3 regions of the Staphylococcus ursi genome follow, and region 3 is predicted to be linked to each of the others. Evidence: riboswitches for the same ligand, from Rfam matches in the RefSeq annotation. Region 3 holds a riboswitch; each other region holds the start of a gene.
The links. Region 3 has a riboswitch for thiamine pyrophosphate ahead of thiO (glycine oxidase ThiO). Riboswitches for the same ligand answer to the same signal wherever they lie in the genome.
Positions count from the first base shown of each region.

Region 1: linked by a shared signal. The riboswitch ahead of GZH82_RS03920 (ECF transporter S component) and the one ahead of thiO (glycine oxidase ThiO) in region 3 are both predicted to bind thiamine pyrophosphate.
Region 2: linked by a shared signal. The riboswitch ahead of tenA (thiaminase II) and the one ahead of thiO (glycine oxidase ThiO) in region 3 are both predicted to bind thiamine pyrophosphate.

Region 1 is NZ_CP048279.1:902,882-913,707, forward strand. It holds gene purF (amidophosphoribosyltransferase) at 1-285, shown strand, start outside; gene purM (phosphoribosylformylglycinamidine cyclo-ligase) at 289-1,320, shown strand; gene purN (phosphoribosylglycinamide formyltransferase) at 1,320-1,886, shown strand; gene purH (bifunctional phosphoribosylaminoimidazolecarboxamide formyltransferase/IMP cyclohydrolase) at 1,903-3,381, shown strand; gene purD (phosphoribosylamine--glycine ligase) at 3,399-4,646, shown strand; gene GZH82_RS03910 (energy-coupling factor transporter transmembrane component T family protein) at 4,864-5,655, opposite strand; gene GZH82_RS03915 (ABC transporter ATP-binding protein) at 5,652-7,055, opposite strand; gene GZH82_RS03920 (ECF transporter S component) at 7,068-7,643, opposite strand; TPP riboswitch at 7,771-7,870, opposite strand; gene graF (glycopeptide resistance-associated protein GraF) at 8,740-8,871, opposite strand; gene auxA (lipoteichoic acid stability factor AuxA) at 9,251-10,582, shown strand; gene GZH82_RS03930 (class I SAM-dependent rRNA methyltransferase) at 10,717-10,826, shown strand, end outside.
Region 2 is NZ_CP048279.1:1,978,265-1,989,090, forward strand. It holds gene yidC (membrane protein insertase YidC) at 1-331, opposite strand, end outside; gene thiE (thiamine phosphate synthase) at 420-1,058, opposite strand; gene thiM (hydroxyethylthiazole kinase) at 1,048-1,851, opposite strand; gene thiD (bifunctional hydroxymethylpyrimidine kinase/phosphomethylpyrimidine kinase) at 1,853-2,659, opposite strand; gene tenA (thiaminase II) at 2,659-3,342, opposite strand; TPP riboswitch at 3,410-3,513, opposite strand; gene GZH82_RS09215 (single-stranded DNA-binding protein) at 3,929-4,285, opposite strand; gene GZH82_RS09220 (YwpF-like family protein) at 4,465-4,899, shown strand; gene fabZ (3-hydroxyacyl-ACP dehydratase FabZ) at 5,001-5,444, opposite strand; gene GZH82_RS09230 (DNA-directed RNA polymerase subunit beta) at 5,444-5,641, opposite strand; gene murA (UDP-N-acetylglucosamine 1-carboxyvinyltransferase) at 5,634-6,899, opposite strand; gene GZH82_RS09240 (DUF1146 family protein) at 7,010-7,240, opposite strand; gene GZH82_RS09245 (F0F1 ATP synthase subunit epsilon) at 7,630-8,034, opposite strand; gene atpD (F0F1 ATP synthase subunit beta) at 8,057-9,469, opposite strand; gene atpG (ATP synthase F1 subunit gamma) at 9,494-10,360, opposite strand; gene atpA (F0F1 ATP synthase subunit alpha) at 10,398-10,826, opposite strand, start outside.
Region 3 is NZ_CP048279.1:2,825,185-2,836,010, reverse strand. It holds gene ahpF (alkyl hydroperoxide reductase subunit F) at 1-248, opposite strand, end outside; gene ahpC (alkyl hydroperoxide reductase subunit C) at 263-832, opposite strand; gene nfsA (oxygen-insensitive NADPH nitroreductase) at 1,384-2,139, shown strand; gene GZH82_RS13475 (lactococcin 972 family bacteriocin) at 2,733-2,954, shown strand; gene GZH82_RS13470 (DUF1430 domain-containing protein) at 2,980-4,947, shown strand; gene GZH82_RS13465 (YxeA family protein) at 4,951-5,280, shown strand; gene GZH82_RS13460 (ATP-binding cassette domain-containing protein) at 5,277-5,933, shown strand; gene GZH82_RS13455 (L-cystine transporter) at 6,404-7,795, opposite strand; gene thiO (glycine oxidase ThiO) at 7,870-8,976, opposite strand; TPP riboswitch at 9,067-9,169, opposite strand; gene GZH82_RS13445 (hypothetical protein) at 9,252-9,851, opposite strand; gene GZH82_RS13440 (hypothetical protein) at 9,965-10,639, opposite strand.

The sequences.
Region 1 (10,826 bases), 970 kb from region 3:
GTCCACATGGGTATTTCTTCTCCGCCATTACAAGATCCATGTTACTACGGTATTGACGTGTCTACCCATGCAGAATTGATGGCAGCCCAACATACTGTAGAAGAAATTCGTGAAATGATCGGCGCTGATACATTGACGTATTTATCTGTTGAAGGGATGCATGAAGTGTTTAAAGCCCACGATTCTAAAGGCGAATGTAACGCTTGTTTTACGGGCGACTATCCGATTGAAATTGTGGATCATGAACTACCAGAAGTTAAGGAAATGAAAAGAAGAGGAGTGTAATCAATGGCTGAATCATATAAAAAGGCTGGTGTCGATATCGAAGCTGGCTATGAAGCGGTAAAACGAATGTCAAGTCACGTTGAACGAACGATGCGTAAAGAAGTGCTTGGTGGCTTAGGAGGATTTGGTGCAACATTTGATTTATCACAACTCAATATGAAAGCACCCGTGCTCGTATCAGGAACAGATGGTGTCGGTACAAAGTTAAAGCTCGCTATCGACTATGACAAACATGACACAATCGGTATTGATGCCGTGGCAATGTGTGTGAATGACATTTTAACGACTGGGGCAGAACCACTTTACTTTTTAGACTATATTGCGACACATAAAGTCGTACCGGAAATTATCGAACAAATCGTTAAAGGCATTAGTGATGGTTGTGTAGAAACAAACACGGCTTTAATCGGTGGCGAAACAGCTGAAATGGGTGAAATGTACCATGAAGGTGAATACGATGTCGCTGGCTTTGCTGTCGGTGCAGTTGAAAAAGACGAGTATATTGACGGTTCAAAAGTAGAAATAGGAGACGTCATCATCGGTCTTGCTTCAAACGGCATCCATTCAAACGGTTACAGTTTAGTCCGTCGCCTTGTCGCAGAATCAGGTATTGATGTGAACGATACATTTGAAGGTGAGCAAAGCTTCTTGGACGTGCTATTGACACCAACTGCTTTATACGTGTCACCTGTGCTAGCGGTGAAAAAAGACATTCAAATTAAAGCGATGACACATATTACAGGTGGCGGTTTTTACGAAAATATTCCGAGAGCTTTACCAAAAGGCAAAACGGCTGTCGTGAACACAGCATCGTTCCCAACACCGTCTATTTTCAATTGGCTACAAGCACAAGGCAACATCAACACAGATGAAATGTACCATATCTTTAACATGGGGATTGGTTTTACGCTTGTCGTTGCACCTGAAGATGAAGCAGCTGTTCATGAAATCTTAAAAAATGCGAATGTGGACGCATATACAATCGGTCATATTGCTGAAGAAGACAGTGCCATTCGCTTAACGGAGGCAAAATAGTGGTTAAAATTGCAATCTTTGCATCTGGTTCCGGCACAAACTTCGATAATATTATGAAACGTGTCAAATCAGGTGAACTCGAGCATATTGAAGTCACAGCATTGTACACAGATCAACCTACAGCGGCATGTCGTCAGCTTGCACAACAACACGACATTCCTGTACATGCATTCGAACCACGTACTTTTGATGATAAAGTAGCTTATGAAACGGCAGTATTGAATGGGTTGCGTCACGAAGAAGTAGAGTGGATTGTATTAGCTGGTTATATGCGTTTAATCGGTGAAACATTGTTATCAGCATATGAAGGGCGCATTTTGAACATTCACCCTTCATTATTGCCAAAATATAAAGGTAAAAATGCAGTCGGACAAGCGTTAAACAGTGGGGATAAAGAAACGGGTTCAACAGTACATTACGTCGATGCAGGTATGGATACAGGTCAGATAATTGAACAACGCACATGCCCAATTTACGAAGACGATACACAACAATCATTAGAAGAACGTATTAAATCATTAGAGTATGAATTGTACCCAGCAGTCATTAAGAAGATTATTCGATAAGGAGATATCATCAATTATGAAAAAAGCGATTTTAAGTGTTTCAGACAAAACGGGTATTGTTCAATTTGCACAATCACTCGTTAAAGCAGGTTATGAATTGTATTCAACAGGCGGGACTTTCCGTGCAATTGACGAGGCAGGTGTGAAAGTGACATCGGTTTCTGAACTGACACAATTTGAAGAAATTATGGACGGTCGTGTGAAAACATTACATCCAGCTGTTCATGGCGGTATTTTAGCAGATCGTGATAAACCAGAACATCTTGAGCAATTAAAAGGTCAAAATATTGATTTAATCGATATGGTCGTTGTGAATTTATACCCATTTAAAGAAACGGTGAAAAACCCAGACGTCACTGAAATGGACGCGATTGAAAACATTGATATCGGTGGTCCAACAATGTTACGTGCAGCTGCGAAAAACTTCAAACATGTCACAACTATTGTTGACCCAACAGACTATGATGAAGTGATTCGACGTATTCAAAACGGTACTTTAGATGAAGCATTCCGCAAGTCATTAATGATTAAAGTGTTCCAACATACATTTGAATACGATCAAGCAATTACACAATTTTTTGGTCAACAACTCGAACAATTACGTTACGGTGAAAACCCACAACAATCTGCGCAGTTTATTCGTACGTCTACAGCGAAAAATACGGTTGCGGGCGCGACACAATTACACGGTAAACAACTGAGCTACAACAATATTAAAGATGCAGATGCGGCATTAAGTTTAGTGAAACAATTCGAGCAACCTGCAGCGGTCGCTGTGAAACATATGAATCCATGTGGTGTAGGTACAGGTGACCACATTCATGCAGCGTACACACATGCCTATGAAGCGGACAGCCAATCTATTTTCGGTGGTATCGTCGCATTAAACCGTCCAGTCACAGCTGAACTAGCAGAAGACTTACACGCGATTTTTTTAGAAGTCGTCATTGCACCAAAATTCGAACAAGCCGCTTTAGATATTTTACAACAGAAGAAAAATATTCGTTTACTAGAAATTGAAATGACTGAAGAAGTAGATGCAACAGAATTTGTATCGGTTTCAGGGGGGTATTTAGTTCAAGATAAAGACCGTTTTGATGTGGCACAAGCTGACATGAGAGTCGTGACAGATGTGGAACCGACGAAGGAACAATGGGAGGCATTGTTATTAGGTTGGAAAGTTGTGAAATCTGTTAAAAGTAATGCGATTGTCCTTGCGAATGACAAACAAACAGTCGGTATCGGTGCAGGCCAAATGAACCGTGTAGGCTCAGCTAAAATTGCGATTGATCGTGCGATTGAAATGAATGACAATGTTGTCTTAGCATCAGATGGCTTCTTCCCAATGGGCGACACGGTCGAAACGGCAGCACAAGCAGGCATTAAAGCAATCATTCAACCAGGTGGCTCGATTAAAGATCAAGAGTCTATTGACATGGCGAATCGCTATGGTATTGCTATGGTGACAACAGGCATGCGTCACTTTAAACATTAATGAGGAGGATGTCGAATATGCACGTATTAGTTGTCGGTGGCGGGGGACGTGAACACGTACTCGCACACAAATTAAATCAATCGTCATTAGTTTCACAAGTTTATGCGATTCCAGGCAATGCTGCAATGAGCAATGTTGCAGAGGTACATGGTGAAATTGCAGAATCAGATCATGAAGCAATCGTCGCATTTGCACAAGCACATGATGTGAAATGGGTCGTGATTGGACCTGAACAACCGTTGACAGAAGGCTTAGCTGATGCATTAAGAGCGGTACACATTAAAGTATTTGGTCCGAACCAAGATGCGGCTCAAATCGAAGGCTCAAAATCATTTGCGAAACGTCTCATGGCAAAATATAATATTCCAACTGCAGCATACCAAGAAATCGACCAAAAAGATGAGGCACTGGCGTATATTGAAACGTGTGAATTGCCGATTGTATTGAAAAAAGACGGACTCGCAGCAGGTAAAGGGGTCATCATTGCTGAAACACGCGAACAAGCACGAGAAGCAGTAGAAACATTATATCCGGAAGCGAACAGCAAAGTTGTATTCGAACAGTTTTTAGAAGGGGAAGAATTTTCACTCATGACATTTGTCAATGGCGATTATGCTGTCCCATTCGATACGATTGCCCAAGATCATAAGCGTGCGTACGATCAAGATAAAGGACCGAACACAGGCGGTATGGGTGCGTACTGTCCCGTGCCACATATGAATCAAAGTGTCCTAGATGAAGCGAATGACAAAATTGCGCAACCGATTGCCAAAGCGATGCAAGCAGAAGGGCACGATTTCTTCGGTTTATTATACATCGGTGCGATTTTAACGAAAGAAGGGCCGAAAGTCATTGAATTTAATGCACGTTTTGGTGATCCTGAAGCACAAGTGTTATTGACACGTTTAGAAAGTGATCTCATGGCACACATCATTGAATTAGATGAAAAAGCACCAATCAACATGAAGTGGAAAGCGGATGCGGTAGTTGGCGTCATGCTCGCTTCAAAAGGGTATCCAGGTGCATACGAAAAAGGCGCAACTGTAAAAGGTTTTGAAGATGAACCAGGTGCTTACTTTGTCAGTGGTTTAACACATGATGGTGAAAACTATGTGACATCAGGTGGACGTGTTATTTTAGCGATTGGCGAAGGTGCAACAATCGAAGCTGCACAACAAGCGGCCTATAAACGTGTCGAAAAAATAGAAAGTGACGGTTTATTCTATCGTCAAGACATTGCACACAAAGCGATTAAAGCAAATTAATATTGAAAGAACATTAAAAAGCGTAAAATCTTACTGGTGAAATCACCAAGGTTTTACGCTTTTTAGTTGAATATAAAAATCCCTTTATTGACTATCAAAAATCAATAAAGGGAAACGATTTCCTTTGCAGATGGAAATAAACGGGAAAGTTAAAAAGGAAATCTAGACCTGCCTTTTCACATCGTCGAGATCATGAAAACGCAAAATCTGAGTTCGGTTAGCGTGCATCAGTAATCCCAGTTATTGGTAACACTTGTGCGAATGTAAATGCTAATATGACGATGACCACAGTGAGAACAATTAGAATCAAGTCTTTATAACTAAAAGGGACATGATAATAATAAGTCCGTGGTCCATCTTTAAATCCTTTTTTCTCCATAGCTACTGATAGGCGATGCGCTTTTCTAATGTTTTGACTGAGCAATGGAATTAATAAATGTTTCAGACGTTTGAAGCCTGAATAGTTGCGGTTATCAATCATTTGATAGCGCATTTTTAAGGCGTTGCGTAGTTGGAAAAGTGATTCTAACATGATTGGAATCATACGAAATGCCGCCATAAAAGCATAAGCAATTTTCGGTTTCACTTTTAAATGCTGCATCAAGCTGTAAAAAATCATGATGACTTGTGACGTAAAGGCAATAGACAATCCAAAATAACTCACAGTCATCGTCCGGAATGAGAGATGGAGCCCACGCACAAGACTTTCCGTCGTGATGTTAACGAAGCCGAATTTTAATAACTCATGTTGCCCATCACCGTAAAATATCATGAATAATGAGGAGGTGAGGGCGAAAAATGTTGCGAGTAATGTGAACGTCAAGACGACTTTCCACTGTGTCCCTGCAACGAGTAACATAAAAATGAGCATCAATGTCGCAAGATAAATCATCACGTCAAAATGATGAACGAAAATAATGAAGAAGAAGAGTGAGACGCCTAACAATAATTTGGTTACGATATTCACATCATCCATGAACGTGTGACGTGTTTTCCAAGATTCAATCATGTGCGCACCTCCTCGACTTCATAGAGTTTGCCATCTTTGACTTCTATCCGACGAGTAGGGTAACGTTCAATAATATGTGCATCGTGCGTGACCATTAAAATCGTCTGACCTTGCGCAATTCGACTTTGGAACAATTCAATTAATTTAAACGTGTTATGACTGTCTAAGCCAAATGTCGGTTCATCTAATAAAATCATATCTGCATTGGTACTTAATGCGGTAGCGACACTCAGTCGACGCTTTTGACCCATAGATAATTCAAATGGGTGTTGACTCGACACATGCTCCAAATCAAGCAACGCTAACATTTCCGCAGTTTTCGCTTTCGCATGCTCAGGATCCATATGATGATAATTGACCCATATTTCATCAAACACACTATTTTGTATAAATTGCAGTTCAGGATTTTGATACACTAAAAACATATGTTGCGCTGCATCTTTAATTTTAGTTAATTTCTGCCCGGCGTAACGCATGTTCCCCTTATAACGTATCAATTGCATCATCGACTCTAACAGCGATGTCTTACCTGAACCATTTTTCCCTGTTAGTGTAATCCATTCTCCTGGTCCAATTTGTAATGCGTCCACTTCATATAATGTACGACGGACCCTTTGTATAGCGCCTTGTTCGAATGAAAAATGAAAATTTTGAGCAGTAGATTGGACGGGATGTTGGGGCATAGGTGCATGCGACCACGCTTTTGGATGCCACACGCCATATTCACTTAATAATGCTTCGTAATGCGACATAATATATTCAGGCGTGCCTTGTTGCACAATGTGGCCATGATGATTCATCAGTATGACACGATCGACATGTTGCCAAATATGTTCCACCTTATGTTCGACAATCAGTACGGTCTTGTCCTCCCACAAATCCTTCAGTAGATTCCATAAATTTTCTGTCGCTTCTACATCTAACATCGCAGTCGGTTCGTCAAGAAACAATGTATCTGCGCCCTGGAGTAACGTTCCCGCAATCGCTAATTTTTGTTTCATGCCGCCACTCAATTGATGAATACGTTGCTTCGGATTCACATCCAGACCGACATAGTTTAAAGCTTCATGAATACGGCCGTCCATATCGTGACGCGGAATTTGTTGGTTTTCTAATATAAATGCCAATTCTTCATTTACTTGTGGCATACAAAACTGCGAATCTGGGTCTTGGAAAATGACACCCGAATTTTCAGCGATTTCTAATGTATCATATTTCATTGGTAAATCAATTAAGTTCGGCACAATGCCACTTAACACATTGAGTAACGTACTTTTACCTGAACCAGATGGCCCAAGTAAAAGCACTTTTTCTTTGTCTTTGATTTCTACGTCAATCCCGTCAAAAATTTTATAATCTGCACTCGGGTATTTTAAACGTAAATTTTTAACTTTTAACACAGTAAGTCACCCTTATAATGCATCGTAATCGTCTTTTGAAGCAGGACGAAACAGTTTCGTTACACCAGTTTGATCCAATGCCTTAACGAGTAAGTATGGGAAAACACCGGCTAATACAGCACCACTGATAATACGAAAAGCAATCAGTAGAACTAAGTTCCAAGTCGCGACTTCATTTAAGTAACCATAGTACCAGTCGATAGGTAAGCTAATGATTGCAGCTGCCATACCTGCAAGCACAGCTACCATAAAAGCACGTGATTTGTAGCGGAAAATCGCAAAAATAATCTCACACGCCAAACCTTGGAGTAAAGCGTAAATAATTGTAGGGATATCAAAACGTCCCATTAAAATGGTTTCACCAGCACCTGCAGCAAATTCAGCTAACAATGCAATACCCATTTTAGGAATAATGAGATATGCAACGACTGCAGCGCTAAACCACATACCATACATCAATTGATCAAGATGTAAACCTAATGGCTGTAAAGTATTCGTGACAGCCCACCATAAATTATAAATCACTGCAAATATCACTGATACGAGTACAGTGACGAGGATGTCTGACAACGTTAAGCCTTTTTTCATATCTAAACTCCTCCCAAAAATTAAAAAAATACGCATATCTCTTAAACCAAAGATAGGCGCATCATGTGCTCATTAATATATGGATATGCTATTGGAGTGACATACAAAGTCCATCGCTCAATATACATATCATAACAAAACACTTTCCTACGCTAGTATCATCTAGTTCAGGTTCAAAGGGTTTGAGGTGACACCTCATCTCAGCTTTCACACCCCTAGTGTGCGTATTTAATTGATAATGTCAATGTACACCTAGAACATTGAAAAGTCAAGGTTTCAAACGAGTGCTGACTAAATATTTGTAAATCTACAAACCATTAAAAATGTATATATATTGGAAAAATGAACAGTCAAGGCGAGCATCAACATAGCAGTCACAATCAAGACAACAGTATGACACCCAAATGACTTTTAGAACAATGCACTATGAGGATTAGGATTAGGTGGGCAGTTGAGTAGGGATGACTTGAAGTGTACGTATGAGGATGGGCATTTCAATTTATCAGTAAAACGATGTACTAAAGCTGGTGAACACCTATTGACACTCAGCGACCTCCAACCTTAAAGAAGAAAAGGTGAGAGGTTACTTTAACAATGGTAATTGATTTTGATATTGATAAGACATCATGGTGAAATGAGGAAGTATTGAATTTAAAACATTTCACTCTCACAATTAAGAACACTCACGAAAGATTGTAAGAACAGCTCGAGACTCCCGAGGGATAAATCAAAGGCTTAAATGTGGTTTCTGATTATTAACAGAGATCACTGTTTAACGCAGTAGCTGTCTGACTTCTCAATGCTCATGCTTTTGAGAAGTCTAGTCAGCTTTGCGGGGGGGGCAGTACGACGAAATCTTTGTAATACATGAGATTTCTGTACTGCTCCCGAAAATCCAAGTTGGCTTCCATTTCGTGAACACTCCAATCAAGCCAAATTGAGTTGCGTCAAGTCCTTGGGAAAACGAGAGCAAGTTCGTCAATTTGTAGGGTAAGAGGAAACATTTAACAAAACAAATGATATCCCAATGTTTTAAAAATAAAAAGGAACAGGCCACAATCAGCCCATTCCTCACACATCAAACAAAAACTAAAGATTACTCAAACGTTTTTTGAATATCATCTTTCGTTTTCTCTGCACCATCTTTAGCATCTTCAGTTTTATCTTTCAACTCTTTCTCTTTATCTTTCGCTTGTTCTGCAGCTTTTTTAATATCTTTTTCAGCCATTTCCAACGCCTACCTTTCAAATTGTTTGTATCACTACTATAGCCTTTATGTGCACAACTTAAACATTAGACCTATATAGAAATGAGACTTTGACATATCGTGCGCCTAGCTATATAGAGAAATATGAATGAAATAAGTAAATGCAACATTAAAAATTTTAGCTTCTGTTCTCGTATAAAAATAAATGAATTTTGATATACTTAACGCATCATTACGATGTAAAAACAACTCATGGATAATTAAGATATTTGAAAATAAAAATAAAAATAAATCCTTATGGTATTATGTATTAAATGGATAGGTCATTCTGAAGACTGATATTTTTGAAATATAAAGACAGGTGACAAGAGTTCGTATATAATAGCTTTGAGGTGAGAGGATGTTTTTGTTAAACAAATACACCGAAGTGATTTATAGCTATATTATCGGTGTGCTTTCAATTTTATTAAGCATCATTATTTTTATTAATATTCCACTCATTCAACAGTTTAAGTCAGGCAAACAACCGAGTACAAATATCGACAATTTGTGGGATTTTATTATGGCATTCTTTAATGAAATCATTCGCGTCATGAGTCAATACATTGGTGACATCCCACTTGCGAGCGGTATTGTCATTTTATTGTTTGGAATTTTAATGATTTTTATTGGTCGGACATTAACGAATACAACACGATTTGATTATGACATTTCAATATTATTTTTATTAGTGGGCATTATTTTCTTCGTATTAACATTAATTTTTATGTCTCAAGTTTATGGTTGGATTGCATTTATATTTATTATTCCTTTTCTTGTACATATTGGTTATATCGCATACAAAGACGAATTAAATCCATTGCACCGTAAAGAACATTATTTATGGATTATATTCAGTTATGGGCTTTGTTATATCATTACACAAATTGCGCTCTATGCCCGTATTGAAGCGAAAGATGTAGCTTCGATTGACGTTCTGAGTATTAATACATTTTTTGTAGTTTTATGGTTGATTGGACAAATGGCAGTATGGAATTTCCTCTTTTTACGTCGTTCATTACCAGTGTCTGAGGAAGAAATCACTGGTGAAGCGAATGCGTATTCAAGAAGTAAAAAGTATCAATTTACGAATACTTCTAAAAACCATTTCAAAGACTTTCAAGATCGTACGGCCGAATTCACACATGGTATTTCACAACGTACACGCCGTAGTATTGATTTAGAGAAGTTACGCCAAAAACGTGAAACACTTGCCAAAAAATGGTTTTCATGGGCTAAATTAGAGGAAGATGACATTCCATCGTTCCTTAAAATGAGGCCTAAATGGTTGAACCGCAATTACGTCATGATTGCTTGTGGCGTGATTCTGTTATTCTTTATATTACTAGAGTTCAATAACCGTAATGCGTTATTTATGTCAGGGGACTGGCAATTATCTCAAACACAATACGTGTACGAATGGGTTAGCTTACTTTTATTACTCATTGTTGCGATTGTCTTTATTTTTACAACAGTTGTAAGGATGTTAAGAGGTAAGTGTGATTATTTACAACTTTTCATGATTAGTATTTTATTCTTCAAATTGCTAACGGAATATATTGTGATTTTGATCCACGGACTATTATTATCAATTTTCATTACGCCAATTCTCGTATTAATGTTAGTACCAGCAATTGTGGCGTTCGTCTTACAATTGAGACAGCCTGTGGACATACAAGTTAAAAAGCATTAATAATGAATGACTTTAAAAGGGCTAGGGAGACCATTTCCTAGTCCTTTTTATAATGAGTGTTTTGGTGAAAGATATCATTGTGAAATCATCCGTGTTAAAATCAGAATAATGATATGAAAAGAAAGGCTGATAAAATGAAGACAGCTATTTTAAATAAAGGTAAAGAAGAAAAATATTTCAACCAGTACCCACTTGTGGAGGAAGAGGATTTATTTCAGTATGATCAATTAGAAGAAGGTGATGT
Region 2 (10,826 bases), 850 kb from region 3:
TGTCTTCTTGTGTACGTGCGCGTTTTACTTTTTCTTGCGCTTCTGTAATTTCAGGTTTCGCAATTTTCATTTTTTCACGCATCATGTGCATGTTTTTATAGTTTGATAACATGAAAGGTAATAAGACGATACGTACAACCAATACGATGATAATAATCGCTAAACCATAGTTATTATTTAAATGATCCCCTAACCAGTGAATCAATCTGTCCATTGGTTGAACAAACGTATTAAAAAAGAATCCGTCTCGATTACTCGGCTTACTATAGTCACAACCCGCTAGAAGTAAAACTACACCTGCAAGCATTGTCATTAACGCTTTGTTCTTCATTTTTCCACCTCTAATGATATATTCACATAAATGATATTTTATCATAGAAATAGACAAGGTGGAAATATATTCCGACATAAATTGAACTTTATTTAAAATATTGCAAGTAACGTTTCACAGATTTTTCAATATCTGTACTATGTGTAATTGAAGAAATCGTCGCAATGCCATCAGCTCCGTTTTTAAGAAGCGGTGCAACATTTTCTTCTGTAATCCCACCAATAGCGACCATCGGAATATTTTCATCATATTCTCTCATACGTCGAATTAAACGGATGCCACCTGGTTTACTTGCATCAAGCTTAGAACTTGTTTCATAAACAGGTCCAACACCAATATAATCGACGTTTGTGAGGTCAGATTGATCGTATTCTTCAAAACTACCGACGCTGAGACCGATAATTTTATCTTCTAATAAATGTTGAAATGACTGTACTTTCGCATCTTCTTGGCCGACATGTATCCCATCCGCATCGACTTCAATAGCTAAGTCAACATCATCATTGACAATGAATGGCACGTGATAATGGCGACACAAATCTCTTAAACGAACGGCCATTGCTGTTTTCTCCTCACCTTGTAAAGATGAAGGGCCTTTTTCACGAAATTGATACATCGTAATACCCGCTTCTAACGCTTCTTTTAAAATGCCATCTAAGCTACCTTGTTTAACATCTTGTGTACCTGCAATAAAATACACACGTAACTGTTTTCGATTAAATGTCATTTTCACTCACTTCTCTCTTTTTAATCTCCATTAAATAGGACTCAGCTAATGTTTGATTTAATGCATCGATAAAAGCGACTAAAAATGTACCTGGTAAATCTGCACCCTCACGTAATTCAGCTTGTTCTGCTGAAATGTTATAGTATGAAACGGCTTCAATGAGTGGGTCGATAGATGGCTTTGTTTCACCTAATAGAAAACTGGCAACCACTGCGCCTAATAAACAACCAGCTCCTGTAATTTTTGTCAACAACGGAGAACCATTTGATAAGATGACCACTTTCCCATCTTGTAAAATGACATCATCTTTACCTGAGACGACAATAGCGGTTTGATACTTTTCGTAAGCTTGATGTGCAATGCTGACAACATCAATATCAGAAGCACTATCTGTACCTTTCATCGTCGTCGCTGTATCAACTAATGTCATCATTTCCGATGCGTTGCCTTTAATGACAGACACATCAATTTCTTCTAAAAAGCGTTGACAAAAATCTTTACGGAATTGCGAAGCACCCACTGCGACAGGGTCAAAAACGATAGGTACACCCATTTGATTCGCAGTCTTGGCAATAGCTAGCATGTCCTCACTATTTCTCGCTGTTAACGTACCAATATTGATTAATAATCCTTGTGTTACTTTGAAAAAATCTTCTGCTTCTTCTGGGGCTTCACTCATCGCTGGACTTGCACCCATACTCAACAAACCGTTGGCAGTAAAGTTTTTAACGACATCATTCGTATAACAAACGACAAGGGGTTGTTGCTTTCTGACTTCTGCTAAATAATTCATGTTAATCCCACCCATTTAATTTTTCATATGCAAAGTGATTCACTGGACCTCGACCTTTACCAATTTCTGGTGTGTGTTGAATCGCTAATGAAATGTATTTTTTTGCTTTGGCTACCGCGTCATAAACTGTTTTTCCTTTAGCTAATTCTGCTGTAATGACGGCTGAAAATGTGCAACCCGTGCCGTGTGTATGTTGAGTTGGAAAACGCTCGCTTTTAAACTCATAATGACCATCTTGCGTAAATAAATGATCGATGGCATCTCCTTCTAGATGGCCACCTTTAATAATGACCCCTTTTGAACCAATATCATGAATAAAAAAACGGCCAACTTGATGGATTTTTTCAACCGAATCGATTGTGACACCAGCGATTTCTTCAGCTTCTGGGACATTAGGTGTTGCCACATCTGCATAAGGTAACAGTGTTTCTTTAAGACGGTTACGCACTTTTTGATCCATTAAAGAATCACCACTTTTAGCGACCATGACTGGGTCAATCACATATGGGATATTAATCTTTTTCAAATATGATGCAATCACTTCCATCATTTCTGGCGTCGGAATCATACCTGTCTTCAACGCATGCGGCATTTCGTCATTAAAGACACTGTCTAATTGCTCTTCTAACCAACTTGCTTCTAAATTATGAATATGTTGCACACCCATTGAATTTTGAGCCACGATACTTGTCACTGCAGCCATGCCATAGACACCACAAGAATGAAAAGATTTCAAGTCTGCCATTGCTCCTGCACCACCACTTGGATCTGTACCTGCAATCGTTAGCGCAATTTTTGGTTTTTCCATCATTTCTCTCCTCCAAATTCCCATTTTTCAAGTTGATAAGCCATATTGAAAAAGTTTCGTTCATGAACCGTGCTTTGTAGAAAGTTTTGTCTCAATTGTTGTTGAACACTTTCGGAACTCGCTTCTGCATATGAGTCAAGCCAACGATCAATATAGGACAACAGCGTATCCATTTCTCTATTGTAAAAATCGAACCATGCTTTTAATGGATGATCGGCTTCAAAGTGATGATTTTCAATCGCCATTTTACCTATTTGTTGATACACATAAGGACACGGTGCCATTGCAGCAAGCGTATAAGCAACATTGTCAAAAGCATACGCGTTATAATACATATGTTTAATATAATGGTCGGCAGATGGATACCAATCCCCTTGTTGAATGATGCTTTGATAATCTTCACCGATATAGTCCGCTAAAATATGATGGGCCTCTACCTCTCCAGAACTCGCAAACTGAATTTGTTCTGTTAAAAATTGAATCTCATCTTTCGTATCCACTTTAGGTATAAGCAGCGCATATATTTTAGCAAATTCATTTAAATAACGTGAATCTGCGCGTAAATAATGTTTAACTGCTTCTGTAGCAATATTCCCTTTAAGCATGCCTTGTATAAAACCATCTTGATAAATTTGTTCAATCATTGGTTGTGCTTCTTGTTTAATTTGTTCAGAAAAACGCATCTTCATTCTCCTTTAATATGAAAAAAGACTACCTTGAAAGTAGCCTTGTTCACACATTTGAAGCATGCGTGTCCACGTGCTACTTCCCTACGTTGGTTTCATCCAAATCAGGTTCTGAGGGTCTGAATATCCATTCATCTCAGCCATAAATCGGCACCCCTAGTAGTCCTTCATTTTTTTAGTTATCTTTAATGTATCAGAAACCTAACACAAGTTCAATTATGTAAAAGCACTAAACAAATTGCAAAATATATGTATAGTTTAACAAAACAAATGACTCTATTAGATTATTTTACATTTCTTATGAATCATTCGTTAAATATCAATAAGAATAAAAGTGGTGATTGGCCACTAAATACAATGCACGTATTTAATAGCCAATACACCTCATTTTAAGGTTGATAGATAGACAATTTTGGTAGCAGGTTGTATACCAAATATCATTAGAGCTCAAGTCAATATGTTGAAGATAAAAGTAATGGTGTGAGATAAATCGAATTATTTCAATCGGAGAATATACTTTGAGAAGGGTTGATAAAAGTTGGTGGGATTATCAAATATTGGAAAAACTTTGCTTGTTGCTTTGCTATTCATCGTTGAACTCATCTTTGTTTGACTCTATCGTTACTGTACCAATTGGAGAGATTTGTGAAACGAGTAATTCTGTAGCATAACGTTTTTCATCATTATGGATGTAACGTCTGGTTTGGATTTGCCCGCTTATGGCTACAGTTGTCCCCTCATGGATGTTTTCATGAATTTGAAGAGCAATGTTACCGAACGCTTTACAATTTAAGTAATCAGTGATGGGCTTTTGGTTTTTACTTAAATACTCTCGCGTGACAGCAACGGTAAAGGTAACAAAGTAACTCTCTTCTTTTTCGTAAAAACTGGGCGGGCGGTTAATGATACCTACTGCTTGAAAATGGTTAATGTTGTTCACCTCCTGTACCCGTAATATAAACCTTTCAATGTGAAATGACAAAATGCAAATTCCCATAAAATTAAAGTATGCATCGAGGTGTATTTAAGCCTAATCGAGAATTATTTTAAAAATTGCGTTATAATGAAAAGTACCATAGAAATTTCGTAAAGTTTTTAAATGATATGGGGGTGGCTCCAATGAAGACGTTTAAAGCTGTTCGTTTTCAGATCGTTTCTGAAAATAGTAGCGTGGCTGAATATGAACTTCTAGACGGTGTAATTATTAATAAAGAAAATAGTGGTACGGGTTGGGTGTTAGAAATAGTTATTTCAGATATACATCAAGAACAGATGCAAGCGTACATGGAGGCAGAAGCACTTTTAGATATTCGTGTCGTTATTACGCGACCGTCTAATGATCCTGCGCTGTTTGATGCGACAATCAAGCACATTACACCTTTAAATGGCAGTATTTCAGTTGTATTTGAGTGTCATATTTATACATTGCGACAAGTTTATGCGGAAAATTTATTAGAACAACTTGTCAATGAAGGCATGCAAGGTCAAGAGCTCATCACAACGTTCAATCGCATGATGAAATCTAAACCACGTCTTAAAGATGAACGACAATAATATTTGAAGCATACATACATGTGCTATTATTCCCGCTTTTGAGACACTATAAAATAATTAAACCACCTCATTACGAAGACGAGGTGGTTTTAATGTATGATTTACGCATTTGGATCTTGTAATGCAAAAGTTAATTCGCAACTACATGCAATTTGACCATCAACGGTTGCTTTTGCAGTACCTTTACCAATTGGCCCTTTAATTTTTGTAATTTCAACTTCTAACACTAAAGTATCCCCAGGCACCACTTGCTTTTTGAAGCGACATTTATCAATCCCTGCAAATAAAGCCAATTTCCCTTTGTTTTCTTCACTATTTAACATGGCAACTGCGCCTGTTTGTGCCAACGCTTCAGTAATTAAAACACCCGGCATGACAGCATAATCAGGAAAATGTCCTTGGAAAAATGGTTCGTTACCTGATACTTGCTTAATTCCTACACAACGTTGACCCGGTTCGTATTCAACCACTTTATCAATCAATAAAAAAGGTTGTCTGTGCGGGATGATATTTTTAATTTCATTATAATTAAAGATTGTTTCCATTAGTGATGTCCTCCAATTGTTTTGATGATATGTTGCCAGAACCTTAAGTTAAATGTATTCAACACGTTATCATGGTTGATAATAAAGCCTGTCATTAAACCGACTACAAACATAATGATTGCTATAAAAGCAAATAAAGTTAATTTAAAACTGATTGAATCCATTAATGTTTGAAGCCAAGACGTCCATTTAGTCATTAACTCTTTCAATATTTGCACCTAAAGATTTGAGTTTGCCATGAAAATCAACATAGCCACGGTCAAGGTGTTTTAACTCAGTGACAATCGTCTCACCATCAGCAACGAGACCAGCTAAGATCAATGCTGCCGCTGCACGTAAATCAGTCGCTTTCACTTGTGCACCTTGTAACGCACTTTTCCCTTCAATTTTAGCGCTTCGACCTTCAACTGAAATTTGTGCGTTCATACGTTTGAATTCCGCTACATGCATAAAACGGTTTTCAAAAACGGTTTCAGTGACCAGTTTATGCCCTTCAGCTGTGAGGAGTAACGCCATCATTTGAGACTGCATATCTGTTGGGAAACCAGGATGTGGCAATGTTTTAATATCAACAGGCTGTAATTTTTCCGGTGCTGTCACTCGGATGCCCTCTTCTGTATAATCTAATTCGACACCCATTTCTTCTAATTTATATACAAGACTTATCATATGCTCTTTAATCGCACCTTTAACGAGTACATCACCGCGTGTAATAGCTGCTGCAATCATCAACGTTCCGGCTTCAATACGGTCAGGAATGATAGCATGCTTCACACCTTTTAATGATTCAACACCATTAATCATCACTGTATCTGTACCGGCACCTTTCACATCGCCGCCCATTTCATTGATATAGTTCGCTAAATCCACAATTTCTGGCTCTCTCGCAACATTTTCAATAACAGTACGCCCTTTTGCTAACGAAGCCGCCATCATGATGTTTTGTGTTGCACCGACACTTGGAAAATCGAAATGAATTTCATTACCGACAAGTCCTTGAGGGGCTTCTGCATAAATGTAGCCTGCTTCTTGATGAATCTCAGCCCCGAGAGCTTCTAATCCTTTCAAATGTTGCTCGATCGGACGTGAACCAATCGCACATCCTCCTGGTAACGCGACTTTAGCTCTTCCTAAACGCGCCAATAACGGCCCCATTACTAGAATACTCGCTCTCATCTTGCTCACGTATTCATATGGCGCTTCTTCACTTAAATCTTTCGACGCATCGACTGTTACTGATTGTTGCTTTTCATTATATTTAATCTTCGCATTTAATACGCTCAATACATTATTAATAGTTTCCACATCACTTAACGCCGGAACGTTGACAAGTTCACTTTTGCCATCACTTGCTAACAAAGACGCTGTGAGAATCGGCAAAACTGCATTTTTCGCTCCTTCTACTCCGACTTCACCTTTAAGTGTATTTCCACCTTTAACAATAATTCTATCCATCTTATTAATCCTCCACCATGCTTACAGCTCTATTCTATTTTTGCTCTGAAAATGAATCTATCTACCTATAACGTATTAACTTATTTCATTCGCTTTAAACATCTTAACGATTAAAATAAGTATTTAATCTGAGTTGAAAATTGTAATAAATCAATGATAAAATCACTCACGCTTGTGCCAATCACTATTGCCAAAAATATCATAATGACTTGTACTTGTAATGGAAATCCCTTTTTGAAAAACTGGTCTAAACGAACGGCGTTTAATCCCCAATAGGCTACACAAATGCATAAAACATGCATTATAATATGTGCTATCGCAAATTGTCCTAAATAATCCATTAATTGATATTGCTCCTTCACATATAATCTCTTTATTAATTTTACATGATTTAAAGCCCAAATCATACTATAAGCAACTTAAAGAAACACAATTTTTCACATTATAATGCTAAATGACAAGCAATTTACATTTTACTGTCTTTCATAGTTTTTGTATAGAATTTTTGTAAAGCACGCGATATATATTCAGCGTATTAAATGTATGCGCTATTACATAAATAATCGTATTCCTATATTTCGAAGGTCAGCCGATATGTCTGCTTATCATCGTATGCACATCCCACATTTTACTTCATCCTTCAATGTAGCTTCCTTTCATGCAAAGTTCAATAAAGCCAAAAGCTCGGTCTGCCACAAGGGACATACCGAGCTTTTTGATATGCATATGATTATTTATATTTCGCAACTTCGATACGGTTTTCGGCACGCTTTAATGCACGTTCAGCACGTCTTAAATCCGTATCATCATGATTGTCTTCAAGGTAGAAAGTTGCACGTTGTTTCGCTGATTTCGCACGTTCTAAGTCAATATCATCTGCTGACTCTGCTGCTTGAGCTAGAATATTCACTTTTTCGTGACGAATTTCAGCAAACCCTTCTGTTACAGCTATATAATCCGATTTGCCATCTTTAGTCACTTTCACATGACCAATACGTAATGGTGTAACCGTCGGAATGTGACCGTACATCACACCCATCTCGCCTGCTGTCGTTTGTAAGACAACAATTTCGACATTGTCTTCTTTATAAACAGAACCATTAGGAGTGACGATATCTAAGGTTAATGTGTTCATTATCCAAGCCTCCTAATTTGTATTAAACTTCTACACCCATGTCTTTAGCTTTAGCGATCACATCATCAATGCCACCGACTAAACGGAATGCATCTTCAGGAATGTGGTCGTATTTACCATCTAAAATGGCTTTAAAGTCTTGAACTGTTTGTTTAACTGGTACATATGAACCTTTTTGACCAGTAAATTGTTCAGCGACGTGGAAGTTTTGTGATAAGAAGAATTGAATACGACGTGCACGTTCAACTGTTTTCTTATCTTCTTCTGATAATTCATCCATACCTAAGATTGCGATAATATCTTGCAATTCACGGTATTTTTGTAACGTCGATTGAACTTGACGTGCAACATCATAATGCTCTTGTCCGACAATTGTTGGCTCTAAAGCACGTGATGTTGAAGCCAATGGATCCACCGCTGGGTAAATCCCCATTTCACTTAATTTACGCTCTAAGTTTGTTGTCGCATCTAAGTGAGCGAAAGCTGTTGCTGGTGCCGGGTCAGTATAGTCATCGGCAGGTACGAATACAGCTTGGATTGACGTAACAGATCCTTTGTTTGTTGATGTAATACGTTCTTGTAATTGACCCATTTCTGTTGCAAGTGTTGGTTGGTAACCTACTGCTGATGGCATACGACCTAATAATGCCGATACCTCAGAACCTGCTTGTGTGAAACGGAAGATGTTGTCAATGAACAATAACACGTCTTGGCCTTGTTCATCACGGAAATATTCAGCCATTGTTAAACCAGAAAGTGCAACACGCATACGCGCACCTGGTGGCTCGTTCATTTGACCGAATACCATCGCAGTTTTCGCAATAACGCCACTGTCTTTCATTTCGTAGTACAAGTCGTTACCTTCACGTGTGCGTTCACCTACACCCGCAAATACTGAAATACCACCATGTTCTTGTGCGATGTTATTAATCAGCTCTTGGATTAATACGGTTTTACCTACACCGGCACCACCGAATAAACCGATTTTACCACCTTTAATGTATGGTGCTAATAAGTCAACAACTTTAATACCTGTTTCTAAAATTTCTACTTCTGTAGAGAGTTCATCAAATTTAGGCGCTTCACGATGAATTGGGTCACGACGTACAGAGGCATCAATTGGCTCTTCTAAGTCAATATGTTCACCTAATACATTAAATACGCGTCCTAATGTAGCATCCCCGACAGGGACACTGATCGCTGCTCCTGTATCTCTTACTTCTGCACCACGTTGAACACCGTCAGTAGAGTCCATTGCGATTGTGCGTACAACATCATCGCCTAAGTGAAGGGCTACTTCTAATGTTAAGCTCTCAGTCTCACCGTCTCTTGACACATCAATAAGCAGTGCGTTGTTAATGTTTGGAATTTCGTTATGTTCAAAACGCACGTCAATTACTGGCCCCATGACCTGAGTTACACGGCCTAATCCCATGTTTCTTCCTCCTTATAATCAAAATTATTCTAACGCTGCTGAACCACCAACAATTTCAGTAATTTGTTGTGTAATGGCTGCTTGTCGCGCTCGGTTATATTGTAATGATAAATCGTCAATCATTTCTGTTGCATTATCTGAGGCATTCTTCATTGCATTCATACGTGATGCATGTTCACTTGCTTTCGCATCAAGAATCGTACCATAAATTAAACTCTCAATATATTGAGGTAATAATATTTTAAGAATGGCATCTTTATCTGGCTCAAATTCATAAGTGGCCATTGCACCGTGACCTAAGCTAGAGTCCTCTGGAGATAATGGTAATAATTTTTTACTGCTAGGCTTATTCTCAATTACACTTACGTAATGGCTATAGTAGATGTGTAATTCATCAATCTGTTCATCTACGTATAAATCGATGGCACGTTTTCCGATTGCCTGAATTGTTTTAAATGCAGGTTGATCCGGAATGTCAGTCAACGTATTTTCAAGTTGATAGCCACGGTTTTGTAAAAATGTCGCACCGATTTGTCCAAGTACGATAATACAATACTCTTCAGGACTGTTATGACGTTGTTCGATGTCACGAATCATTTTCTTTAACACGTTCGCACTATAAGCACCCGCAAGTCCACGATCGCTCGTAATGACCATATAACCTACACGTTTCACAGGACGTTCGTTCAACATCGGATGTGATGAAACTCTATTCGATCCCGCGATTGCTGTTATTGCGTCTTTCATTTTTTCCATATAAGGACGAAATGTCATCGCATTCTTCTCAGCTTTACGCAATTTAGAACTTGATACCATGTTCATCGCATTCGTAATCTGCTTCGTCTTTTTCGTCGATTTTATACGTGAATCAATTTCTTTTAATGAAGCCACCATCTCACCACCTTATCTATTTTAATCATCTGTTCAATTATTCTTCTGAAGCTTTAAAACCTTTTTTGAATTCATTGATTGCTGATTCAAATTTTTCGTCTGCAGGTAGGCCACCTGTTTCGCGAATTTCAGTAAAGATTTCGTTCGCGTTAGATTTTGTCCATTCGATAATTTCAGCCTCGAAACGTGTAATATCAACAACAGGAATGTCATCCAAATAACCCCGTGTTAATGCATAAATAATCAATACTTGGTGTTCAACAGGAAGTGGTTTGTTTTGGTCTTGTTTTAATACTTCAACCGTGCGTTTACCACGTTCTAATTTACTTGCTGTTGCTTCATCAAGGTCAGAACCAAATTGCGCAAATGATTCAAGTTCACGATATGAGGCTAAGTCTAGACGTAATGTCCCAGCAACTTTCTTCATCGCTTTAATTTGTGCAGATCCCCCTACACGTGATACTGA
Region 3 (10,826 bases):
TGACCAAGAGGGACACCAGCAAATGTAATGCCAGTGTCCTCGTATGGTTTGTTGATACTAAAGCTAGGCGTACGCTTTAATTCAGCTTTTTCTACTGTAATTCGAGATGACATGTCTGAAACTTCATTAACGAGATCGTTCATTTTTTGAGAATGATCGTCATCGCCAGTGCTCACTTTCAGTACAACGTCACTTTCCATCAAATCAAGAAGTTGTGAAAGTTGTTGCTTTAATTCTTGATTTAACATTCAGTATTGCCTCCTTAAATTTTACCTACTAAGTCTAATCCTGGAGTTAAAGTTTCGCTACCTTCTTCCCATTTCGCTGGGCAAACTTCACCTGGATTTTGACGAACGTATTGTGCTGCTTTAATTTTGTGTACAAGTGTGCTTGCGTCACGGCCGATACCGTCTGCATTAATTTCTGCTGCTTGAACAACACCGTCTGGGTCAATGATGAAAGTACCGCGTTGTGCAAGACCTGAAATTTCATCTAATACATCAAATTGACGTGTAATCGCTTGGGAAGGATCACCAATCATTGTATATTGTAATTTGCTGATGGCATCTGAATGATCGTGCCATGCTTTATGTACAAAGTGAGTATCTGTAGAAACAGAGAATACGTTTGTACCTAACTCTTGTAATTTTTCGTAATGATTTTGTACATCTTCTAATTCAGTTGGACATACGAATGAGAAATCTGCAGGGTAGAATACGACAACACTCCAGTTACCTTTTAAATCTTCGTGTGTCACTTCAATAAATTCATCTGTTTTTGCATTGTATGCTTGTGCTGAAAATTCCTCAATTTGTTTACCGATTAATGACATAATCAAAATCCTCCTATTTATATGAATCATTATTATTTGGATTAGAACTTGTTTTTACTTTGTGATAATTCCTTATTAATAATAATTCTAATCTCAAGTAGTATTATGACATGGAACAATCGTTACGTCAAATAAATACAAACGATTTTTATCCACTTTGAAGTTAAACGCTTTCATTATTAATAGCGATTTTGATGTAATAGGTGCAATAAAGGTTAAATACAGTAAAAACACCACCTTTTGATCACAATTCGGTCACATTTGATGATTGATACGCATTATTTTTTTCATTGTAGTAAAGATAACAAAGTAGACGATACATTGGAAATAAAAACGGAAATAAGTTAATTGGTAAAAGATTTGAATATCATTTATATGCTTTCATTCTCAATTAAAACGTAAAATAGAAAACCTTTCAAAGATGTTGTTATATAGAAGCGATGATCGTCTATTTAATGAAGAGTGAGTGTGATGGCTACGTATAATGCAAGAACCATGCGTTATACGGTGCTAAGTGTTACGATTAAGAAAAGAATGTAAGGAGTGTTTTTATGTCAGAATATGTGTATGATTTGGCGAAACGTCACCATTCAGTTCGAAAGTTTAAGCAAACACCGATTGATCGAGATATAATAGAAAAATTAATCGAAGCCGGGCAAATGGCATCGACGTCGAGTTTTTTACAAACGACATCATTTATTGGAGTAGAATCTATTGAAAAGAAAGAAGCGCTCAGGGAAGTATCAGGCCAACCTTATGTCGTTGAAAATGGGTACTTGCTCGTTTACGTGATTGATTACCATCGTCACCAATTGATAAACAAAAAAATGAAAGCGGACATGGAAGCGAGCTTTGAATCGGCTGAAGGGTTATTAGTCGGTACAATTGACGCGGCATTAGCGGCTCAAAATATTGCATTAACGGCTGAAGATATGGGCTATGGTATTGTATATCTTGGTTCGTTACGGAACGATGTCCAACGCGTACGCGAAATTTTAAACTTACCTGAACACGTCTTCCCTTTATTCGGTATGGCGATTGGAGAGCCGGCAGATGACGAAAATGGCGCACCTAAACCACGTCTACCATTATCGCACGTTTTTCACGTGGATACGTACAACGAAGACGACACTGAATTGTCTGAACAAATTGAAGCTTATGATCAAACTGTTTCTCAATATTATCAAGAACGCACACAAGGCAAACGTGATGAAACATGGTCTGATCAAATTGCCGGCTTTATGAGTAGTAAGCAACGATTAGAGATGAATGATTGGTTGCAAATGTCAGGATTTAATAAGAAATAGGGGTGAAAGGGCTAAGATTTTTTTGACAGAGCTAAGTTTGCTGAACTTGCCTGCTTTACTTTTGAGTATGTATGTTAAATTTAAGATTGCCTTAAAGGGTTCGCTTTCCCAGGGGACTTGCCTCAACTAGCCAACGCTTGATCAAACTGATACATCATTGAAGCGTTGGCGGATTTTCGGCTGCGTCTAATCCCTCGGGAGTCTCACCCTTTTTGGCAATCTTATTCCCTCAAAAAAGTAAAAAGAACAAGTTTTTGCAAGTAAGAAAACGTATCGTACCAAAAATAATAAAGCCCTTTAACCTTTGAGTGGTTTTAGTTAAAAAACGTATCTCTTTAATCTAGATAATTGATTAGGGAGATTTTTTGTATAAAATGAGTATTTTTTTGCTCACTTTAGTTACCTATTATAAATTAATTGCAATATATTACCTACTAGTTGTTAAAAGTAATATAATGATGTTGTAAATATAGTTGTTTAAAAATATAATATAGGTATAATTCTATTGAAAAAGAGGAAGCAATTATGAAAAAGAAATTTTTAAGTACACTTGCAACAGGATTATTAGTCGTTTTTATTGTGCAACAAGTTTAGTGAGTGCAGAAAGTATTCATGCAGAAGGTGGAATATGGAACTATGGCGTGGGAAGTAAATACGTATGGTCATATTATAGTCATAATGAAAAGTATCACACTTCCACAGCAATAGGAAGATATAGATCAGAGAGTGGATCTACTAAACCTGGAGTAGAAGCTCAGGCGTCAGCGGAGAAGAGATGGTGGTGGCATAATGAAGCATATTATAGTGTATTATAATTACCAGAATTTTAGGGGGTGAGTCATGAAATGGATGAAACACTTATTAGATGTGTTTACACTCATGCTAATAAGTCTATTTTTAATGGTATTGTTGTATGAAGAAGATAGTGAAATACTTACCGGGAGCCAAGCGGCCATTCAAGTAGAAGGTTGGGATTATCAATATTCGAAAGCAGAAGTTTTTGATCGTTTTGAAAAGGTTGCGAAAGATTTAGATATTGCGATTTTTAAAGTGATCATGGATCATAAAAAGGGGCAAGTTGATAAGGCCATCTATACTTTCAATAAAAAAGCGAATCATCACACAATCACGCCAATGAATACGTCATATAGCTATCAACAGTTAACCCATGATGACTTGATGAAGCGGGATGTACGTGGGGATTATTTCATATTGGATAGTGTCGCAAATCCCCATCAAATCAAAGCAGCTTTAGAAAGTGTTGGGCTTAAAGTAGCTGTTGTTCCGATAAAGCGATGGATGATTTATATCGATGTACTCATTAATCGAGGCGTCCTACTCCCTTTTGTAACATTGCTAATCATATATGTACTTTACCATTTGCATGATCGAAGTAAAAATTTTAAAACCTATGCGACGATGCGTTTACACGGTTACCGTTTTTACAACATATTTTTTCTGAATATTAAGAAAATAGTGGCGAGATGGTTACTTTTAGCGATGGGTGTCAGCCTCTTCTCAATTGGACTGCTGAAATGGTTAGGCTTGGATGGACAACTTCGATATTTTATCAGTCATCTTATCTTAGCGGACATATGGTTTTGGATGATTTTATTCATAAGTTCTTTGCTATCTTATATTTTACTTGTAAACATGAATGTACCATTAATGATTAAAGGCCTTAAACCGTATCGATTATTACACTTTATCAATCATGTATCTAAGTTAAGTATGCTAGTTTTACTTACGCTTCTTGTATTGCCTAACTTTAATCAGTTAAAAAAGTTAGAAAAAATTCAAGAGACAGAAGCATGGTGGGGCAAATTAGACGATTATTATACGGTTGAATTGAAACCAATACGGCGCAGTATAAATGAAAAAAGAGATTTCGCAAAGCGCTTTCATCAAATGATAGTATATAGTGAGCAACATGAACAAGCATTACTGATGCGCCAAAATGTGCTAGCTCAGCCAAGCGAAACGAATTTTGTACCAGAGAATGGGAACGTGCTGTTTGTTAATCAAAACTTTGTAGACTATTTTAAGTCACAATTACAAGATTTACCACGTTTGGAAGATCAAGATGGGCAGGTAGAGTTGTATTTACCTCCTCAGGCAAAAACAAAAGCCTCATCTATACGTGATGATTTTCAAGAATGGGTAGACTTTCAACTTCCAAATTCAGCTACCAATACAAAAGTAAAAGTGACACAGTTGGACAATCCATACCAAATTTACGCCTTTGATGTACGGACAGGTTTGTCTACAGCTTATTTGAAGTCACCCGCAATTATGATGTTAAACGCCACAGATTTAACGGATGATTTCTATTACGCCACTTTATCACAAGGTACTTTTATCTTTAAAAATTATGAAAATATCATTCGTAATATCGACCGTTTTAATTTGAAGGATGACGTGCAAGGTGTAACGAACTATAAAGATAATGTGATTAAAAAGTATCGAGAAGCACAAACACAATGGATTGTATATAGCTTTTCTAGTGGGCTTGCGATATCAGTATTATTCATCGTCACGTTATTAGATGTGTTACATTACTTTGAACAGCATCGCCAATGGTTGCTCATGCGAAAAATGTTTGGCTTTAAGCGTTGGCAAAATTATCAAAAATATGTTGTAGCGAATAGTTTGTTTACTGCTGTTATTGGTGCCGTCTTATTTAATATGACCGAAAATAGCAACGTTATATGGATATTTGCCATTATTTTACTGTTTCAATTCTTCATTCAATGGGTTTACATCCATTATTTAGAAAAACAATTTAATGTATTAATTAGGGAGGTGTAGGTAGTGAAGAAATTTATTTTGGCTGCGTTTGCTATTATTGTAGTGGCAGTGGGGTTATTTTTAGCTTTTGCACGTATTCCCTATGTCGATTATTTTAATCCCTTTCTTAAAAAAGAGACCTCTTATGCAGTAGTGCCATTGAGAACACAAACATATGTGGATATTCAAGCGTATGACGAATCAGGTGAACCTCTTAAATATCGTTTAAATTTCGGGGGATATGACGCCAATTTTGATCATGTTAAAGTGCTTCACAAAGGGACGTACGTTTTTCATATCGATTATATTAAAGATCTTTCGAAATGGCCTAAAAAGGTGAGTGTTAAAGAATGATTGAATTGAAAGATATAACGATACAAAAAGGGAAGCGTAAGATTTTTGACAATGTGAATCTAAAATTCGAGCCGGGCAAGTCGTATGCCTTTGTGGGGCGTAGTGGCTCGGGGAAATCGACTTTGCTGAATACCATTGCAGGTTTTGAAACGTTAAAAAAAGGTGAAGTGCGACTCGACCAAAAACTATTGAAAGCTGATTTTCGTTTTTATCGTGATGTCCTCGGCTATGTATTTCAAAATTATGGTCTTGTTGAATCTATGACGATTAATCAAAACCTCGATATGGCACTGGCTTTTAAAAAAGGTTCTAAATCAGGAAAGAAACAATTAAAGACACATAGTTTGCAAAAAGTGGGTCTTGACATTGAAGGCAAGCGTAAAGTTGCGACATTAAGTGGGGGTGAGCAACAGCGGGTAGCATTAGCGCGTTTATTGCTCAAACAACCGCGCTTGATTTTAGCAGATGAACCGACTGGCTCTTTAGATGACGCGAACGGGCAAAAAGTGGTGGAACTCTTGTTTGAAATGGTAGATGAAAGACGAATGCTCATTATCGCCACTCATGATTTAGCACTTGCCCAACGATGCGACGAGATTATTCAAGTCGATGCACTAAAATGTCACAGCAGCGAATTAGAAACAGTACAATAAATGTAAGTTAAAGAGATAGGGGCATTAATGTTAGCTGGAAAGAAATGGAGTATCACAGCGAACTTGCCTTCTGTCTCTTTGATTATTTTTATATACATATGTGATTGCCTTTATAGACTGTCTACGAAAATTAAGTTTCAGTATGTATGAAATGTGCACTTTAATATAATTTACAATAAAGCAAGCAATTAACGACGAAATCAAAATCAAGTTAAATCACATCGATGTACAAAGTTGCCCTCGTCCTATGACTTTGTAAAGGGAAATTGTCAAGATGGGTGAGACTCCCGAGGAATCAGACGCAGCCGAAAATCCGCCAACGCTTCACTTATGTAACAGTTTGATTAAGCGTTGGCTAGTTGAGGCAAGTCCCCTGGGAAAGCGAATCCATCAAGACAATCCTAGAGCTAATAAATCGTAGGAAGAGAGCAAGTTCATCCGTATATACTGTTTTGTAACTATTGTGTTGCTTAGTGTTGTGCTGTTAGTTCGTCCATATGATTTGAATGGAAAATATCTTCATCGAGTTGTTTTGTCAGTTTGGCAGTACCTGTACCCGCTAAGATAGAGTCATTCACATTAAGTGCTGTACGCCCCATATCGATCAGTGGTTCGACTGAAATTAAGACACCCGCAAGACCGACCGGCAAGTTCAGTGCAGATAATACAAGGATTGAAGCGAATGTTGCACCGCCACCTACTCCTGCTACACCGAATGAACTTAAGACTACAACAACGATTACTGTCACGATAAACTGTAGATTCACTTCAACGCCCGCGACAGGTGCAACCATTATCGCAAGCATGGCAGGGTAAATCCCAGCACAACCATTTTGTCCAATAGATAGCCCAAATGAACCAGAGAAGTTTGCGATAGCTTGAGGCACACCTAAGCGATTCGTTTGCGCTTGAACGTTTAATGGCAATGTACCGGCACTTGAACGTGAAGTGAATGCGAATAAAATCACTTCGGCTGTTTTCTTCACATACTGTACTGGATTGACACCAATGATGGCCAAAATGATTAAGTGAATGATGTACATTGTAATGAGTGCTGCATAAGACGCAATGACGAATTTACCGAGTGTCCAAATCGCAGCAAAATCACTCGTCGCAATCGTGTTAATCATAATCGCTAAAATCCCATAAGGAGTAAGGCGCAAAACAAATGTTACGATAGCCATTACAAGTGCGTAAATGGCATCGATACCGCGTTTTAAAGTTTGACCATTTTCAGGTTGTTTGCGTGCGACACGTAAAAATGCAAAACCTACAAATGCGGCAAAAATCACGACTGCAATAGTAGAAGTTGCACGTGCACCAGTGAAATCTAAAAATGGATTTGATGGTAACAATTCTAAAATTTGTGTTGGTAATGTTGTCGCAGTAAGCTCTTTCGCTTTATCAGCAATTTCGGCGCTACGAGCATTTTCTGCCTGACCTAAGTCAATACTAGAGGCATCTAAATTGAATGCGATTGCATAGATAATACCGATAATCGCTGCAATCGTTACGGTACCAATAAGAAACATGAAGATGAAGCTGCCGACTTTAGCAAACTTTTCTCCAATTTCAATTTTCGTAAATGCTGCGACGATAGAAACAAAAATAAGTGGGATGACAATCATTTGTAGCAATGAAATGTAGCCATTCCCAATTAAGCCGACCCAATCCGTTGTTTGAGACGTGACCGTGCCTTCAACACCATAAACAAGGTGGAGTAGCAAGCCTAATAGGATACCTAGGCCAAGTGCAAAGAACACGCGTTTGGGAAATTTGACGTGCTTTTTAGCCATGACCCATAGGCTTATTAACGCAATAAGAAAAATAATTAAATTAATAATCACTAAAAAAATAGACATAAATACGCTTCCTTTTTAATTCCGACTTCTATAATAGGATAATGGTAAGGAAACATAAAATCAAGATATATTTTTTATATTTGCTTAATTTTAGGTGTAAATGGAGCGAGCTGATGTTGGGCTTCACTATCCTCATCAACGAGTTGTGCCATCAGTTGTCCAGCAATCGGTGACAGTAAAATACCATTACGATAATGCCCTGTCGTCACGAAAAGTTGAGGTGCGATTTTCCCCATAATAGGTATTTCATTCTCTGTAATGGGGCGAATCCCCGTCCAAGTTTTAATGACATGGTGTGACCGTAATGCGGGAATCATGTTCAAACTTTCGTGCTCAAGCCACGCAAGGTTGTCGTCATTGTTTTCAGTGTCCCAACAATCATAATCGGATGTTGCGCCTATTAAGAAGCGATTCGGCAGTTTTGGGACGATGTAACAACCGTTCATATTAAAAATCGTTTCTTTTAAGCCGTCGTAATCAGACGCAATCAATTTGACGTCACCTTTAACAGGATGCGTTGGTAATTCGAAACCTAATTGTTGAAGCAATGCGCCACTCCATGCGCCAGCTGCAATAATGAGCTCGTCAGCTTCGAATATGCCTTTTGACGTCTCAACACGGTATCGATGATGATGGCGCTGCAACGCGTGAACCTCCGTATGGGTCATCAATTCGATATGGGAACGTTGCATGACCGAAGCAATGAGCGCTTGTGTGTAGAGATTCGCATTAATTTGGCCGTCGTCTTGAATTTTGAACGCGGCACTTTGTGATGGATTGAGATGGGGGAACCGTTGTGTTAATTGTTGCGTCGACAGTTGGGTGACGGTGTGGTCATGATGGTGTAAAAATTCGAACTGTTGACGGACTGCTTGGACATCTTGGGGTTGAGAAGCGACTTTGATGAGTCCATGCTGTTGATATTCGATATGAATCCCCGTTTCGCGCTCCAGGGTTTGAGCTAATTCAGGCATCATCGCACGGCTTTTCATTGCAAGTCGATAAAGTGGGGTATCTTCAAAAAATTCATTTTGTGCGCCTAACATACCACCTGCAGCATAAGATGCGTTCATTCGTGGGGTGGAGCGATCAATGATACGGATATGACGATGTTTGGAATCGAGTTGGCGTGCAATAGACAATCCCATGACACCTGCACCAATAATTATCGTTTGTTTCATAAAAAAAGACCTCCTGCATAAAAGGATGCAAGAGGAAAGCGTATATGATTGAAATAATGTGACTACTCACCATTCATCTTGAGACTATTTCGTCGTCATATTGCGCTTCCCTTCGTTGGTTCTAACCACGTCAGGTTCAAAGAGTTAAGATACCATCTTTCTCAGCTCACCTCGAGCACCCCTAGCTTATGTTTTTTTGTTGATCATTCATTAGTATTACTTAAACGGACGTTAAATCGAAACTTTTACAATTCTTAGCCTATCATCAATGTTGCTTAGCCACCAAATAAACGTTGGAAGAACCCTTTTTTCTCATTGCGGTGAATCGTTTCCGCAAGCTCTTGATGCTCTTTCGTTTGGGTTTCAATCGTTTCTTGCGTTTTTGACAGTTGCTCAGTTTGTTGCTGTTGTGCAGTAGTCAAAGCTTCAAGCGACTTGTTGCTCGTTTCCAACTGTGTATGTAACTGTTGATGTAATGCTTTAAGTTCTTCTTGTTGTTGATGCACTTGTGAGACCATTTGACCTAACATTTGACGTTCTTCACGCATTTGATTGATTTCGTGGCGCAACTCTTGAATCAATTGTGGCACTTGTTGGTCAGCAGGTAATTGTTGATCGTTTTCTTTAACGATGACCTGTAAAAAGTCTTTTTCTTTTTCGAGCGCTTCGAAAGCAAGATCGTAACTATTCGTTTGTGCGACACGTTCAGCAATTTCTTGGAAGAGTTCGATATCTTCTTCTTTAAAGTCTGTCGCTTCACGTCCACGATATTCAGTCTTGTTTAAATGATAGCCGCGTTCTTCAAGATGTTGGACGATTTTACGGACTTGTTTTTCACTAAGCTCAGATCGTTGAGCAAATTCTTTTGTTAGCATATGCCATTAGGTCCTTTCCCTCATGTTTTTAGACTGTCGGTAGTGTGCGTTCAGTGACCCGTCAGTCTTACCTCTTTACCATTGTAACGGCTTTAACGGTTGATTTCAAGGGTTTAGGCATAAGGTTCTTTGCGCAAATCCATTTTAACGAGTAATGGATAAATCACATGTCTTGGAATACGGTTCGCAAAAACATATTTAATAATATAGGCAGATTTAATACTCGTACCGTAAATATCTTTCGTTAGAGGAATATTCGCTTTAATATACAACGCCATAGGTACTGGTTTGCCATTGCGATCTAATGAAGGTTGTAAATAAGCAATATCGTTTTGTTTTTCATAACCTTGTTGCAATAAAAAGCGACGACGGAATGCAATTTTATCAGCCGTTTCAGTGTCCACGTTGGGTGATTCAAATGTCGACTCGAACATGAAGAAATTCACATCTCGGCCATGGAGTTGATTAGAAATTTGATTCACATCTTTTTCGATTTGTTCAAGTATCGCTTTAAGGTACTGCTCACAATTGTCACCGGGCTGACTCAAGAGATAGACTAAAAAACCCACATTCGTCGTTGCTTCGTAATGCGCTGTCGCAAAACTTACGACCTCATCGTTTTCTATACCTACGAGAAATACGAAATCATATTGTGTTTTTTCGGTTTTTAAGGATTGTTCAAATACAGACTCGTCTTCTGTTACGAGGGGGTCTAGTTTATCCATATAAAATTCTAATGCTGGGACATACCATGGATCTTGGGTTGATTGAATATGTACAAAATGCATGTCACTTCACCTCTCTTAATGGCTATAGTATAGCATATATAGAGCGAGAAATAGCACAATTAATGGGGGAGATACGAAGCACAATCTATAGAAATAAATACTTCACCCAAGACCTAATCCTTTCAATACAATGACGTGTACGAAAGTTAAATTAAATCTTGGGTGAAGTAGTAAGGACTATAGATAC